One region of the Kitasatospora griseola genome, then DNA from elsewhere that is predicted to be linked to it. Evidence: riboswitches for the same ligand, from Rfam matches in the RefSeq annotation. Region 1 holds a riboswitch; each other region holds the start of a gene.
What was found. Region 1 has a riboswitch for cyclic di-AMP ahead of ACI1MP_RS27055 (NlpC/P60 family protein). Riboswitches for the same ligand answer to the same signal wherever they lie in the genome.
Positions count from the first base shown of each region.

Region 1 (4,587 bases):
CGCATGGTGCGGGCCGAGCCGCAGGGCCGGCCGGTGGTGGTGGTCTCCGCCGACAAGGAGGTCGCGGACGGGGTGCGCAAGGCCGGCGCCCGCCCGGTGGCCTCGGTGCTGCTGCTGAACCGGCTGTCGCGCAGCTGATCGAGTTGACGGGCGGTCAGCGGCGTTGAAGCGTCCGGAGTGTGTCGGTGTGGTGAAAGGGGGCGGAGAAGCCCATTCGGGAGCCCCCCGGGAGTGGACGCGGAGGTAGGGACTTCACTAGGGTCTGGCGTCAAACCTATATTCCGGACTATCGCCTGATCGGGTGAGTCCAGCAGGAAGAAGGAGCACCGCCGTGGCCTCCCACCGCCGTCCCAAGCAGCCGAGTCGCGCCCGGGTGACCGTGCTGACCGCTGCCGCCGCGACCGCGGTCGCCCTGTCGGCCCAGGTGAGTGCGCACGCCGCGCCGGCCCAGCCGAACAAGGACGAGGTCAAGGCGCAGGTCGACAAGCTGCTGGAGGAGCAGGAGCAGGCCGCCGAGAAGTACAACGGCGCCAAGGAGAAGGCCGACCAGCTGCGCAAGCAGGCCGACCAGCTGCAGGACCAGGTGGCCCGCGGCCAGGAGCAGCTGACCGAGCTGGCCTCCGGGCTGGCGGCGGTGGCCGGCGACCAGTACCGGCACGCGGGCATCGACCCGTCGATGCAGCTGATGCTCTCCTCCGACCCGGACAAGTACCTGGACCAGGCGTCCTCCTTCGACCAGGCGGCCAGCACCCAGGCCGCCACGCTGAAGTCGCTGGAGGACCAGCAGCGCCGGCTGGACCAGCAGAAGCAGGAGGCGGCGACCGTCCTGGCCGAGCTGGACAGCTCCACCCAGGCGCTCAACGACGCCAAGAACGACGTGCAGAGCAAGCTCCAGGAGGCGCAGAAGCTGCTCAGCCAGCTCTCCGCCACCGACCGGGCCGCGATCCTGCGCGGCGGCGGCGCAGCCTCGCGCGGCGCCGACCGGGTCGACCTGGGCAGCCTGCCGAAGGCCGCCGGCTACGCCGGCGTCGCGGTGCAGCGGGCGCTCGACAAGCGCGGCTCGGCCTACGTGTGGGGCGCGACCGGCCCGAGCACCTTCGACTGCTCCGGCCTGATGGTGTGGGCGTACGCGCAGGCCGGCGTCTCGCTGCCGCGCACCTCGCAGTCGCAGGCCGGCGTGGGCACCAACGTGGGCAAGGACTGGCACAACGCGCAGCCCGGTGACCTGGTGGTCTACTACAACGACGCGCACCACGTGGGCATGTACGTCGGCAACGGCATGGTGGTGCACGCGCCGCGCACCGGCGACGTGGTGAAGCTGATGGCCGCGGACACCCTGCCGATCCTCACCATCCGCCGGGTCTGACGGTCCGACAATCCGGACATACGCCCCAGAGGGCGACAACTGACGCGCCGTGACACGCCCGGACGGGTCGAGATTCCACTGTGATCTCGAACACGTCCGGGCGTTGTGTTTTTCGATGGAACGAAGGGAAATGCTGCGCACTGTGCAACGAATCCCTTACGTTCGGTCATTTCCGTAATCGAAATTGACTCAGATTCAGATTTTTTTCGGACAAGGATTTGAACCGATCACGGATCGGTTACTAGGGTCTTGGTTCGACCGCCGCAGAGTCGATCGCCCAAGGGGGGCGACGGTGGGGGTCGCCGCCGAGTCCGTGACACAGCGGGCGGATCGTCAGAACGAGGTCCGCCGACGGGGATACCCCTGCGGGGGTGCTGTCGAACGGAGCCGGGGAACCACGTTCCCCCGGGGTGAATCGGCGCCGGGCCGGCCGCGACAGCGGTCGGTGAAGCGCTGTAGGGCATCTCTTCCGGCCCGAACCCGTCAGCTCACCCGGTAGGCGGTGTGAGGAAGAAGGAGTCCGCCTTCGTGGCGTCCCATCGCCGTCCCAAGCCCGTCGGCCGTGCCCGGGTCTCGATTCTCACTGCCGCTGCCGCCACCGCCGTCGCGCTCTCCGCGCAGACCGGCGCGCACGCCGACCCGGCGCCCACCAAGGACCAGGTCAAGCAGCAGGTCGACCAGCTCAACGAGCAGGCCGAGGTGAAGACCGAGGCGCTCAACGCCTCCGTCGAGAAGCAGCAGAACCTGCAGAAGCAGGTCACCCAGTTGCAGGACCAGCTGGCCCGCCAGCAGGACCAGGTGACCACCGTTCAGGACAGCCTGGCCAACATCGCCGCCGAGCAGTACCGCAACGGCGGCATCTCGCAGACCATGCAGCTGATGCTCTCCAGCAGCCCGGACGCCTTCCTCGGGCAGGCCGGCACGCTCAACACGGTCGGCGCCACCCAGGCGGACCTGCTGAAGAGCTTCAAGGCCGAGCAGGCCAAGCTGGACGGGCAGCGCAAGGAGGCCGAGCAGAAGCTCGCCGAGCTGGACACCACCACGAAGGCCCTCCAGGCCGACAAGGAGGACGTCCAGGCCAAGCTGGCCAAGGCGCAGGACCTGCTCAACACGCTCACCCAGAAGGAGCGCGACGAGCTCGCCGCGGCCGAGGCCAAGGCCGCCGACGCCTCCCGCAGCCAGGCCGAGCGGGCCTCCCGCGACACCGCCCGGACCGACCTCGCCGCCCCGGTGCAGGCTCCGGCCGGCTACGCGGGCGCCGCGATGAGCGCCGCGCTGTCCAAGCTGGGCAGCTGGTACTCCTACGGCGCGGCCGGCCCGAGCACCTTCGACTGCTCCGGTCTGATGCAGTGGGCCTACGCCCAAGCGGGTGTGTCGATCCCGCGCACCTCGCAGGCCCAGGCGGGTGCCGGCACCAACATCGGCACCAACATCGCCAACGCCCGACCGGGTGACCTGATCATCTACTACGGCGACCAGCACCACGTCGGCATGTACGTCGGCAACGGGCAGATCGTGCACGCCCCGCACACTGGCGCGCAGGTCCGCTACGAGTCCGCCACCGTGATGCCGATCACCAAGATCGTCCGGATCTGACGGCTCCTTCGAGCGCCCGGCCCGGCACCCCGCACAGGGGGTGCCGGGCCGCACTCGTTCCGGTGTCCGATTCGCGGTCGAATATTCGAGGTTGTCAGGGTTTGGACTGGATCCTTCCGACTCGCTAACCTCTGGCCCGGCCCCCCGTGCGGACGGCCGCCCGACCGGCGGGCGGCGGCGGAGGCCGGCCGCAGGAACGGAGTCGTCGCACGTGTCCGTGCACCGTCGCCCCCCACTGCCCGGTGTCCAGCGCCTCGCCCGCGCCCTGGCGCTCACCGCCGCCGCGACCGGCGTCCTCCACCTCGGCGTCGCCCCGGCCGGCGCCGCGCCGACCGACCCGCCCGACCGCACCGACGTCAAGGCGCAGGTCGACCAGCTGTACGAGGAGGCCGAGCAGGCGAACGAGAAGTACAACGCGGCCCAGGAGCAGCAGCGAAGGCTGCAACGCGAGGCCGGCGCCCTGCAGAGCCAGGTCGCGGCCGGGCAGGACGACCTCAACCGGCTGCGCGGCGACCTCGGGGCGGTGGTCGCCGCCCAGTACCGCACCCAGGGCCTCGACCCCACCCTGCGGCTGATGCTCGACAAGGACCCGGCGTCCTACCTGGCCGGCGCCCGCGCCCTCGGCCAGGCCACCGAGCGGCAGAACGAGACCCTGCGCGAGCTGCACGAACGGCAGCGCCGACTGGACCAGCGACGCCAGGAGGCCACCGCCAAGCTCGACGAACTGGAACAGGCCCGGCAGCGCCTGGCCGCCGCCAAGGACGAGGTCCACAGCCGGCTCGCCCGGGCCCAGCGGCTGCTGGGCGGCCTCAGCGCCGCCGAGCGGGTCCGGCTGGCCGACGACGACGCCCGGGACGCCCAGGACCGCGCCACCCGCGGCACCGACCGGCTCGACCTCGGCGACCTGCCCCCCGCGTCCGACCGCGCCGCGGCCGCGCTGAACGCCGCCGTCTCGAAGATCGGCTCCCCGTACGTGTACGGATCCACCGGCCCGACCACGTTCGACTGCTCCGGTCTGATGTACTGGGCGTGGCGGCAGGCCGGAGTGACCCTGCCGCGGACCTCGCAGGGACAGGCCTCGGCCGGTCGGCGGGTGAGCCTCGCCGAAGCCCGGCCCGGAGACCTGGTGATCTTCTTCAAGGACAGGCACCACGTCGGCATGTACGCCGGCGGCGGGGTCGTCGTGCACGCGCCCCACCCCGGCGCCCGGGTCCGCTACGAGAGCGTCGGCGCGATGCCGGTCAACTCGGTGGTGCGGGTCTGAACCAGCACGAGCCCCTGGTCACCGACCTGCCGCCGGAAGCCCCGCGACAGGCCGGGGCCTCGCTGTCCCGGCGGGCCGCGCTGCTGGTCGCCGCCGGGTGCGCCGCCCAGCTGTCGCTGCCCCGGGTGCTTCCGGCCGGGCCCGCCGCGCCGGCCGCCGCCCCGCCCGGGCCGGGCGCGCCGTCCGGGGCCCGGGAGGCCGTCACGCAGGTGCTGGCGCGGCGGGCGAGCGCGATCCTGCGGCGCGACCCCGGCGGCCTGCCGACGGCGGTGGGCGCCGAGGAGGCCGACCGGGACGTGCTCACCCGCACCGCGGCGATCCGCTTCACCGAGTACACGCTGCGGCTGACCACGTTCGCCGA
Region 1 is NZ_CP173360.1:5,955,980-5,960,566, forward strand. It holds gene ACI1MP_RS27045 (NYN domain-containing protein) at 1-138, shown strand, start outside; gene ACI1MP_RS27050 (NlpC/P60 family protein) at 332-1,366, shown strand; cyclic di-AMP (ydaO/yuaA leader) riboswitch at 1,729-1,884, shown strand; gene ACI1MP_RS27055 (NlpC/P60 family protein) at 1,895-2,962, shown strand; gene ACI1MP_RS27060 (NlpC/P60 family protein) at 3,174-4,226, shown strand; gene ACI1MP_RS27065 (hypothetical protein) at 4,352-4,587, shown strand, end outside.

Region 2 (4,587 bases), 2.1 Mb from region 1:
CTGGTCCCGGCCGCGACCAGGCTGAGGGCGACGGCCTGCAGCAGCATGCCCGCGGTGATCAGGTGCTTGCGGCCGATCCGGTCGGACCACCAGCCGGTGAGCATCTGCCCCGCGCCCCACACCGCCGGGTAGAGCGCGGCCAGGATGCCGATCCGGCCGAGCTCCAGACCGTGCGCGGCGTACAGCAGCGGGAAGATGCCCCAGGCGAGCGCGTCGTTGAGGTTGTTGACCATGCCGGCCCAGCTGGCGCTGGACAGCGCCCGGTCGCCGAGGCTGGTGGTGCGGGCTATTCGGGCGGTGCTGAGCACCGCCGTCTGGTCACCGCCGGGGCACGCCTGGGTCGTGACCGCTGGCATGGCGGCGACCGGGGCCGGGTGGGCGGCGGCCTCTGCACGGGCGTACTCGCGGGTCTCCCGGACGGCGGCGACCGTCAGGCCCAGGCCGAGCGCGACGTAGGCCGCGCCGAGCAGGAAGGGCTGCGGGCGCAGGCCCCAGTGGGCGGCGATGGCGCCGGTGCCGGTCGCGGTCACGGCCACCGCGAGGTAGCCCGCCGCTTCATTGAGGCCCATCGCCAGGCCGCGCCGGGCCGGACCGACCAGGTCGATCTTCATGATCACGGTGGTGGACCAGGTGAGGCCCTGGTTGACGCCGAGCAGCACGTTCGCCGCGACGATCCACCCCCAGGTCGGACCCCAGGCCAGCATCGCCGGAATCGGCAGGGCGATCAGCCAGCCCGCGATCAACACCGGCCTGCGCCCGTACCGGTCGGAGAGCGTGCCGGCGAAGAAGTTGGTGACCGCCTTGGTCGCGCCGAACGCCAGGATGTACGTCAGCGCACCCGTGTAGGCGGACAGGTGGAAGACCTGATCCGCGAGCAGCGGCAGGACTGTCCGTTCCTGGCCGAGCATGCCACCGACCAGGGCGTTGACCGCCACCAGCAGGCCGAACTGTGCAATGTTGGCGCGCAGCCCGAGTCGGATCGGCCGGCCCCCGGGCTGGCCGGCCGGGGTGGTGCGCGCCGCGGCGTTCGGCGTGGTTGCCGGGGGCGGCAGTGGGGGCTGGGCCTGGACGGACATGGGGGACTCCCGGGTGGTACGTGGGACGTGGTGCGTGGAGCGGTGCTCCGCGGGCGTCGATCGAGCGGGGGCACATCGGCGATCATATTCCAATCTTTTATGGATTAGTGGATGCAGGGATGGTCGCCGGCCGTGCAGGCAGTCCCCGAACCGCCGGCAGGGCGAGCAGGACGAGGCCGGCCGGCAGTGCCAGAGCGGTCATGCCGAACAGCGCCCGGTGCACGCCGATCCCGTCGGAGAGCGGGCCTGCGAGCACCAGGCCGAGCGGCATCAGCGCCTCCGCGGTCAGCTGGTCGTAGGAGCTGACCCGGGACAGCATCTGCTCGGGTATGTGCACCTGGAGTGACGTCTCCCACAGCACGAAGAACAGGGAGACGCCGACTCCGGTGCACGCCTCCAGCAGAGCGATCACCACGACCGGAGCGCCGGATCCGATGATCAGCGCCTGACAGGAGGCAACCACCATCGCGACGGCCGCCACCGCCATCGGACGGGCCGGTTTGAGGCGGTAGGCACAGACGTCGCCGACGATCGCACCGAGGCCGAAGGCGGTGACCACCACGGCCCAGGCGCCGGCCCCGCCCCACTCGCGATCCGCCAGCACCGGACCGAGCACGAACACCGAGGGCAGCACCACCACGTGGTAGACCGCGATCACGAGCATGCTCGACCACACCCAGGACCGCTGGCGCACCTGCTGCCAGCCGACCCGGAGTTCGGCCAGGAACCCGAGGCGCTCGGCCCGCTCCGTGACGGCCCTCCCGCCCACCGTGCCGAGCCTCGCCAGCACTGCGGCGCTGGCGGCGAAGCTCGCTGCGTCCGCCAGCAGTGCGCCGCCGGGGCCGGCGACGGCAACCAGCGCACCGGCCAGCACCGGGCCGACCACCAGCCCCGCCGAGTGGACGAACCCGCGCAGCGCATTGGCCTCGCCCAGCCGTTCACTGGGCACCAGCAGCGGCAGCAGCCCCGTGGAGGCAGGCAGGAAGAAAGCGTCCGCCACGCCGAACACCACCATCAGCGCCGCCAGCACCCCGACCCGGGCCGTCCCGGTGAGCAGCAGCACCGCGACAGCCGTCTGGACCGCGCACCGCACCAGATCGGAGACCAGCATGATCCGCTGTCTCGGTATCCGGTCCGCCCACACGCCGCCGGCCAGTGTGAACACCAGCATCGGCAGCAAGCCCGCCGCCGCCACCAGGCCGACATCGGCAGCTGACCCGCCGATCGACAGCACTGCGAACGGCAGCGCCACGAACGACACCCTGTCCCCCAGTACGGACAGCGACTGAGCGACGAACAGACGGGCGAACTGGCGCTCCACCCGGAGCACTTCGGGAATCAGCGCAGCCACGGGCACCTCCACAGCGGGTCGGGGAACAGCGATCACCGTGATGGTAGGGAGCCCCCGAACGGGCTGTCGCGCGATTTATCCGCAAGGTCGGCAATGCTCTGGTTCACCTCAACTGCCCATGCTTCTCAGGCGAGTTGACGTTCAGTCAAATTCATGGGACCGGAGCCCGGACGCCCGCCTTCCCCTCCACCCGATTCCCAATCCCACCGATCGGTCAGACTTTCGCATCCGATCGCCCCACCCCCGACTGCCCGATCACCCACCCCCCGACCACCCACCCCCCGACCACCCGATCAGACCGCTCCCCCTCCTCCGAACTCCCGCCAACCGGTCGCCCACGCACGGCCGCCACGCCTCCCCGCCCGCGCCCGGGCGCTCCGCGTCCGAACCCGGCCAGACCTGCGTGACTCGCCCGTGATGCCGGCGCGATGAGCTTGTGATTGCTCCGTTCGAGTGAATAGGCTCGGTCCGGCCCGCACCGCCGGGCCCCGCACGCGGCAACGCCGAACCCTGCCCGCCGCGTTGCCGGGTCGATCACCACAACCCTGGGCGGGGACGGGGGAACCAGGTACGTCGCCGTCCCCCACGGCTAGGGGTGAAGTCGCCCGAACCGGCTCCGACCGGCAGACGGCGGCCGGGCCTCCCTCCGGGTCCGAACCCGACAGCTCACCTCGCAGGCGTGCGGAGAGGATCGAGCATGCTCTTCACGGGTTCCGGGCGTCACCGTAAGCAGAGCCAGGCGGAGAAAGCCGCCGAGCGGGCCATCGCCGCGGCCGGCGTCGTCGGTGTCGGCATCGCACTGCCACTGCTCACCGCGACGGGTGCACAGGCCGCGCCCAGCGCGGTCTGGGACCGGGTCGCCGACTGCGAGAGCGGCGGCAACTGGAGTCTCGACTCGGGCGACGGCATGTACGGCGGTCTCCAGATCACCGCCCAGCGCTGGGTCGACTACGGCGGCACCCAGTACGCCGAGCTGCCCAACGGCGCCACCCGCAGCCAGCAGATCGTGGTCGCCGAACGCATCCTGGCCACCGAGGGCCCGCAGCCGTGGGCCTCGTGCGCCGACTCGTCGGACCTGCGCGTGGCCAGCGCTCCCGGCGTGGTGGACACCAACGACTCGGCGGACGAGTCGGGTGCGCTGCGCGGTGCCCGCGGCGCGGCAGCTGCCAACACCGCCTCGGACGGCACCGTCGCCGCCCCGAACGCCGCCCCGGTCTTCTCCGGCCTGCCCGGCTACGACCCGGTGTCCCACGTGTACTGGTACCAGAAGAACGGCGGCTGGTTCTGGACCAGCCACCAGAGCCTGTACGAGCGCTACATGCAGCTGACGCACCCGCAGCCGCCGACCGCTGCACCGTCCCCGACCACCACCCCGGACGCGCAGGCCCCGACCGCTCCGGCCACCCCGGTCGTCCCGGCACCGCCGACCGACCCGAGCACCGCCCCGAGCCCGAACCCCACCCCGAACCCCACCACGCCCTCCGACGGCCAGAATGGCAACGGAAACGGGCACGGGAACGGGACGGAGAACGGCAACAGCAACAACGGCGCAGGCAACGGCCAGGGGCAGGGTCAGGACCAGGGCCAGGGCGAGACCGGAGGCGGAAACGGAACCGGCGGCAACCAGTCGCCCGCACCGACCACCTCGCCGACCGCTCCGAACACCGACCCGAGCCAGGCGGCCGGCGCGCTGCAGCCGAGCACGTCCACGTCGCCCACCAGCAGCCCGCCGGCCACCGACACCCCGGCGGCCGGCACCCCGGCCGCCCAGCCGTACACCGTCGGCCCGGGTGACACGCTGGCGAAGATCGCCCGCACCCACGAGCTGGACGGCGGCTGGACCGAGCTCTACAACGCCAACAAGCAGGTGCTGGGCGAGAACCCGGACCTGATCCAGCCGGGCCAGGTGCTGAACCTGGGCTGAGGACTGCCAGGCCGGGCCACCGTCGCTTCGGGGCGGCGGCCCGGCGCGGTGCAGGCCGCCGCGGTGCTCCCTCGACGGAGTTCCCGGCGAGGCCGTCGCCCCGTCCCCGGCGCTCTCCCACTCCCCGCTCAGGCGATCACTCCGGCGGCGCGCAGCAGCCAGCGGTTGGCGGCGCCGACCAGTCCGGCGCGGTCCAGAACCCCGATCACCTTCCGGGCCATCTCGATCTTGGTGCT
Region 2 is NZ_CP173360.1:8,034,926-8,039,512, reverse strand. It holds gene ACI1MP_RS35745 (MFS transporter) at 1-1,076, opposite strand, end outside; gene ACI1MP_RS35740 (MFS transporter) at 1,174-2,427, opposite strand; cyclic di-AMP (ydaO/yuaA leader) riboswitch at 2,953-3,121, shown strand; gene ACI1MP_RS35735 (transglycosylase family protein) at 3,125-4,351, shown strand; gene ACI1MP_RS35730 (diiron oxygenase) at 4,480-4,587, opposite strand, start outside.
Region 2: it holds a riboswitch for cyclic di-AMP, as region 1 does, so the genes downstream of both, ACI1MP_RS35735 (transglycosylase family protein) here and ACI1MP_RS27055 (NlpC/P60 family protein) in region 1, are expected to answer to the same signal.

Region 3 (4,587 bases), 420 kb from region 1:
CGCACGTCCGCCAACTGACGGCGCATCATGGCGGTCAGCGCGCCCCGGCGCCGGTGGGTGGGCAGCACGCCCACCATCGTCACGCCCGCCGCCGGGACCACCGCGCCGCCCGGCACCACCAGTCGGAAGCTGAACGCCGAGCCGCCGCCGACGATGCGCTCGCCCTCGCAGATCGCCAGCGAACGCTCCACCTCCGTCAACTCGTGCCACAGCGCGCGCTCCGCGGGGGCCTCCCCGCCGCCGCCGAACGCCACGTCCAGGGTGCTGTACCAGGTCTCCCACTCCTCGACGCGCAACGGCCGCAGGGTCAGTTCGGGGTGTCGAATCGTCATGAGGCCCTGCCTACCACCCGAACCGGAAGCGTGCGACCGATTTGTCGCGCCCATGCCGGTCTCCGGTCTCCGGTGCTCCCCGTCGCGGCGCCCGCGGCCGAAACCCACCGGAGCGTGCCGCTCTCGTTGCACTCGGTGCCACCCGGGCCGTCGACGCGGGCACCGCCGGTGGATAAGGTCGGTCCCCATGGCCGACAGCGCGCGCACCGGAGCGACGGGCCGGGGCGGCAGACCGCCCCGCGAGCCCGTGACGGCCCGGCTGCGCGCTGCGCTGTACCGGGCCCGACGCAGGCTGCGCCGCACCGGCGTCGACTACTTCCGCGGCGACGGCGCCGACTGGTGGGCGTTCGCCGCCCTCGCCCTCGCCGTGCCCGTGCTGGTGCTGCTGAACATCGCGATCCCCGACTGGGCCCCACCCACCGCCCTGGTGCTGCCGGTGCTGGCCGGCGCCCTGCTGCTGCGCCCCGGCACCCTGGTGCTGCTGTACGCCGTCGCGGCGGGCGGGCTGATCGCCGAGTCCCTGGTGCACACCGGGGAGCGCGTCGCCAGCGCGCAGCCCGAGGCCTACACCCACGGCGTGACCCCGGGTGCCGCCCTGGTGGTCGGCGCGGTCGGCGTCGCCGGGCTGCTGGTCGCCCAGTTCCGCCGCCGGATCGGCGTGCCCTGGCGGGGCGGCTCCACCATGCTGTTCGACCTGCGCGAGCGGATCCGGGTCCAGGGCCGCATCCCGCAACTGCCCGACGGCTGGCACACCGACACCGCGCTGCGCCCGGCCGGCGGCCAGTCCTTCTCCGGCGACTTCATGGCCGCCGCCCGCACCGGCCCCGGCGGGCGGGTGCTCGAAGTCGTCCTCGCCGACGTCTCCGGCAAGGGCATGGACGCCGGCAGCCGCTCGCTGCTGCTGTCCGGCGCCTTCGGCGGACTGCTCGGCTCGCTGCCCGCCCACGACTTCCTGCCCGCCGCCAACGGTTACCTGCTGCGCCAGGACTGGGCAGAGGGCTTCGCCACCGCCGTCCACCTGGTGGTGGACCTGGACACCGGCGAGTACGAACTGCTCTCCGCCGGACACCTGCCCGGCATGCACCGCCTCGCGGGGGCCGGTTACTGGGAGGTCAAGGAGGCCGAGGGCCCGCTGCTCGGCGTCTACGACGAAGCCAAGTTCGAGGGGGTGCGCGGCACCCTCGGCCCCGGCGACGTCCTGATGCTGTGCACCGACGGCATGGTGGAGATCCCCGGCCGCGACCTCGCCGAGGGCATGGACCGGCTGATGGGCGAGGCCGACCGGCTGGTCGCCGCCGCACCGGCGGCGATCCGGTCCGGGGCGGCGGTCCGGCTGATCGACACCGTCGCCAAGCACGTCAACGACGACCGCGCGGTGCTGCTGATCTGGCGCCGCTGAACCCGCGGCGAGTGCAGACCCGGTGAGCGCGGAGTGTCCACGGAGTGTCAAACCCGGGCGTTGATCTTCGGCCAATTCCGGTGCGGCGTCCGGGCCGACCGGTGACACCGGATCTGCCTGCCGGTTTACCGCGCCGGCCTGCGCGGACCGCCGCCCGCCGACGGGCCGTCAGAACCCGTCCGCTATCGTCGCGGTCGGCGAAAATCAGTCCTACCAGGCGGGTTCGGGCGCAGGAGCCCCGGGCAAGTTCTTTACGCACTCCGCACGAGCGACCACACTGAGTCCGGATGGAGTGGTGGGGACACGGGGGGCTGGGGCCGGTTTCCGCCTGGGAGCCATCGCCGGCTTTCACCCGAACCCCCGCCACGAATCGAGGAAGTGAGTCCCGGTGGCCTTCTCCGTCTCCGCGCTTGTCCTGTTCGGCATCATCGTCGCGATCTTCATTCGCAACAAGCAGCTGAAGTCCGGGCACGCCATCGTCGCCGCCCTGTTCGGCTTCATGCTGAGCCAGTCGACCATGGCCGGCCCGATCCAGCAGTTCCTCACCTCGGTCTCCAAGGCCATCGCCTCGATCGCGGGTTGACGCCGCGTCGGCTCTCCGGCGACACGCCACGACGGGCGGGAGGCACCCCCGCACCGTCCATTCGGCCTGCCCGCAGGTGACCAGGGTCACCCACGGCGTCACGCCGGGTCCGCGACCGAACGCGCACGGTGGCCGAGGTCGCCCACCGTGCGGGGTTCGTGTGCGCACCGTCATGATCCCGTACGCGCACCGCAGCGGCCCGGTCGACACCGCGTGACCTGGTGGACCGTCAGCCCCTTCCCGATCTTGGGAACGGGGCCGGTCGGCGTTTGCCAGCCTCGCGGGCCGTGGGATTTGCTTCGTCCGCAGCCCGGCCAGTGACCGGGCGGGCCACCGGACGGAACGCCTAGTCCTGCCGTCGTCCGGTGCCGACCAGATACCACGCCACGGCAGGAGCGGGGGAACCACAGGTAAGTCGCCGGGCCCGGGAACATCCGGGAACGGCTCGGGGTGAAGCCGCAGTTCTGCGGCCGGGCAACTCTCGCCCGAACCCGACAGCTCACCTCGCAGGCGTCGGAGAGGAATGCTTCATGTCCGTTCAGGGCAAGCACCGCAAGCCGCGCCTGGCCACCGTCGCCCGCATCGCCATCGCCGCCGGTGTGGCCGGCGCCGCGATCGGTCTCCCGGTCACCGCCGCCTCCGCGCACACCGCCACCGAGCAGGGCGCCAACCGCCCGGCGTCCCAGGTCTCGACGGACGCGACGCCGGTCGCCTCCGCGCACGACTACCGGGTCGTCTCCGGCGACACCCTGTCCAAGATCGCTGCCGCGCAGCACGTGGACGGCGGCTGGGAGAAGCTCTACCAGGACAACCACTCCGTGGTCGGCGGCAACCCCGACCTGATCTTCCCCGGCCAGCAGCTGACCATCAACGGCCAGGCCGCCGCCCCCGCGAAGGCCCCGGCCGCCAAGTCCACCTCCTCGGACACCGCCGCGAAGCCCGCCGCCGCGCCGAAGCCCGCCGCTGCGCCGAAGCCCGCCACCAAGCCGGCCGTCACCGTCACGAAGCCGGCCGTCGCCGACACCGCCAAGACCCAGCAGGCGGCCCCGGCCCCGAAGGCGTCGACCCCGGCTCCGGCCGTCACCACCGTGCCGGTCGCTCCGGTCGCCGCGACCACCAGCGCCAACGCCGCGTACGTGGCCCCCGCGCCGGGCAAGGTCACCACCGGTTACAAGGTGGCCGGCTCCAACTGGTCCAGCGGCTACCACACCGGCATCGACTTCCCGGTCGCCACCGGCACCAGCCTCAAGGCCGTCGCCGCGGGCACCGTGGTCTCGGCCGGCAACGGCGGCGCCTACGGCAACCAGGTCGTCATCAAGCTGGCCGACGGCAAGTACGCCCAGTACGCCCACCTGTCCTCGATCTCCGTCTCGGCCGGCCAGGCCGTGACGGCGGGCCAGCAGATCGGCCTCTCCGGCGCCACCGGCAACGTCACCGGCCCGCACCTGCACTTCGAGATCCGCACCACCCCGGACTACGGCTCCGACATCGACCCCGTCGCCTACCTGGCGGCCCACGGCGTCAACGTCTGATCCACGCCTCACCCCCCGAAGGCCCCGCGCAGCCACCCGGCCGCCCGGGGCCTTCGGGCTGCCCGGGGTGCGGCGCTCCGGGCGGGCGGCCGGGGTGCGGCAGCGGGGTGCGGCAGGGGGGTCGAGGGGTGCGGCCGGGCGCGTGGTCGAGGGGTGTCGCCGAGGGGGTGACCGGCCGAAACGCCGACGGCCCCGACTGCGTGGGCAGTCGGGGCCGTCGGCCTGCTGGAGCGGGTGACGAGAATCGAACTCGCGTGACCAGTTTGGAAGACTGGGGCTCTACCATTGAGCTACACCCGCAAAGGCGTACCCGCACCGCAGTCGCGGTGGCGAGGACTGGATCAGGGTACCTGGTCGCGCCGGTGGATTGCACACTTCTTCCGCGTTGTCGGCTCGCGGATATCGCCCCGGTCGAGGGGTGGCCGACGTGTACTCTTCTGCTCGGCACCACGGGGTGTGGCGCAGGTTGGTAGCGCGTCCGCTTTGGGAGCGGAAGGCCGTCGGTTCGAATCCGGTCACCCCGACCGTGCGGCAGGGTCTCGTCGGTGGGCGGGGCCCTGTTGTCGTTGTGGGCGCGGGTGTTGGGGGGAGTCGCCCCGACCTGCACCCGGTGCCGGGCACAGTCGCTTTCGTGGTACCGGTAGGATGGACCGCTGGCGGTAGTACGGACAGCATTTCAGCCCCAACCGCCTATCGCCCTGACCGCAAGCCCCCCTAGGAGACCCAACCGTGAAGAGCGCC
Region 3 is NZ_CP173360.1:5,540,520-5,545,106, forward strand. It holds gene ACI1MP_RS25185 (GNAT family N-acetyltransferase) at 1-332, opposite strand, end outside; gene ACI1MP_RS25190 (PP2C family protein-serine/threonine phosphatase) at 520-1,731, shown strand; gene ACI1MP_RS25195 (hypothetical protein) at 2,120-2,314, shown strand; cyclic di-AMP (ydaO/yuaA leader) riboswitch at 2,687-2,842, shown strand; gene ACI1MP_RS25200 (peptidoglycan DD-metalloendopeptidase family protein) at 2,845-3,846, shown strand; tRNA gene ACI1MP_RS25205 (tRNA-Gly) at 4,073-4,146, opposite strand; tRNA gene ACI1MP_RS25210 (tRNA-Pro) at 4,297-4,370, shown strand; gene tig (trigger factor) at 4,576-4,587, shown strand, end outside.
Region 3: it holds a riboswitch for cyclic di-AMP, as region 1 does, so the genes downstream of both, ACI1MP_RS25200 (peptidoglycan DD-metalloendopeptidase family protein) here and ACI1MP_RS27055 (NlpC/P60 family protein) in region 1, are expected to answer to the same signal.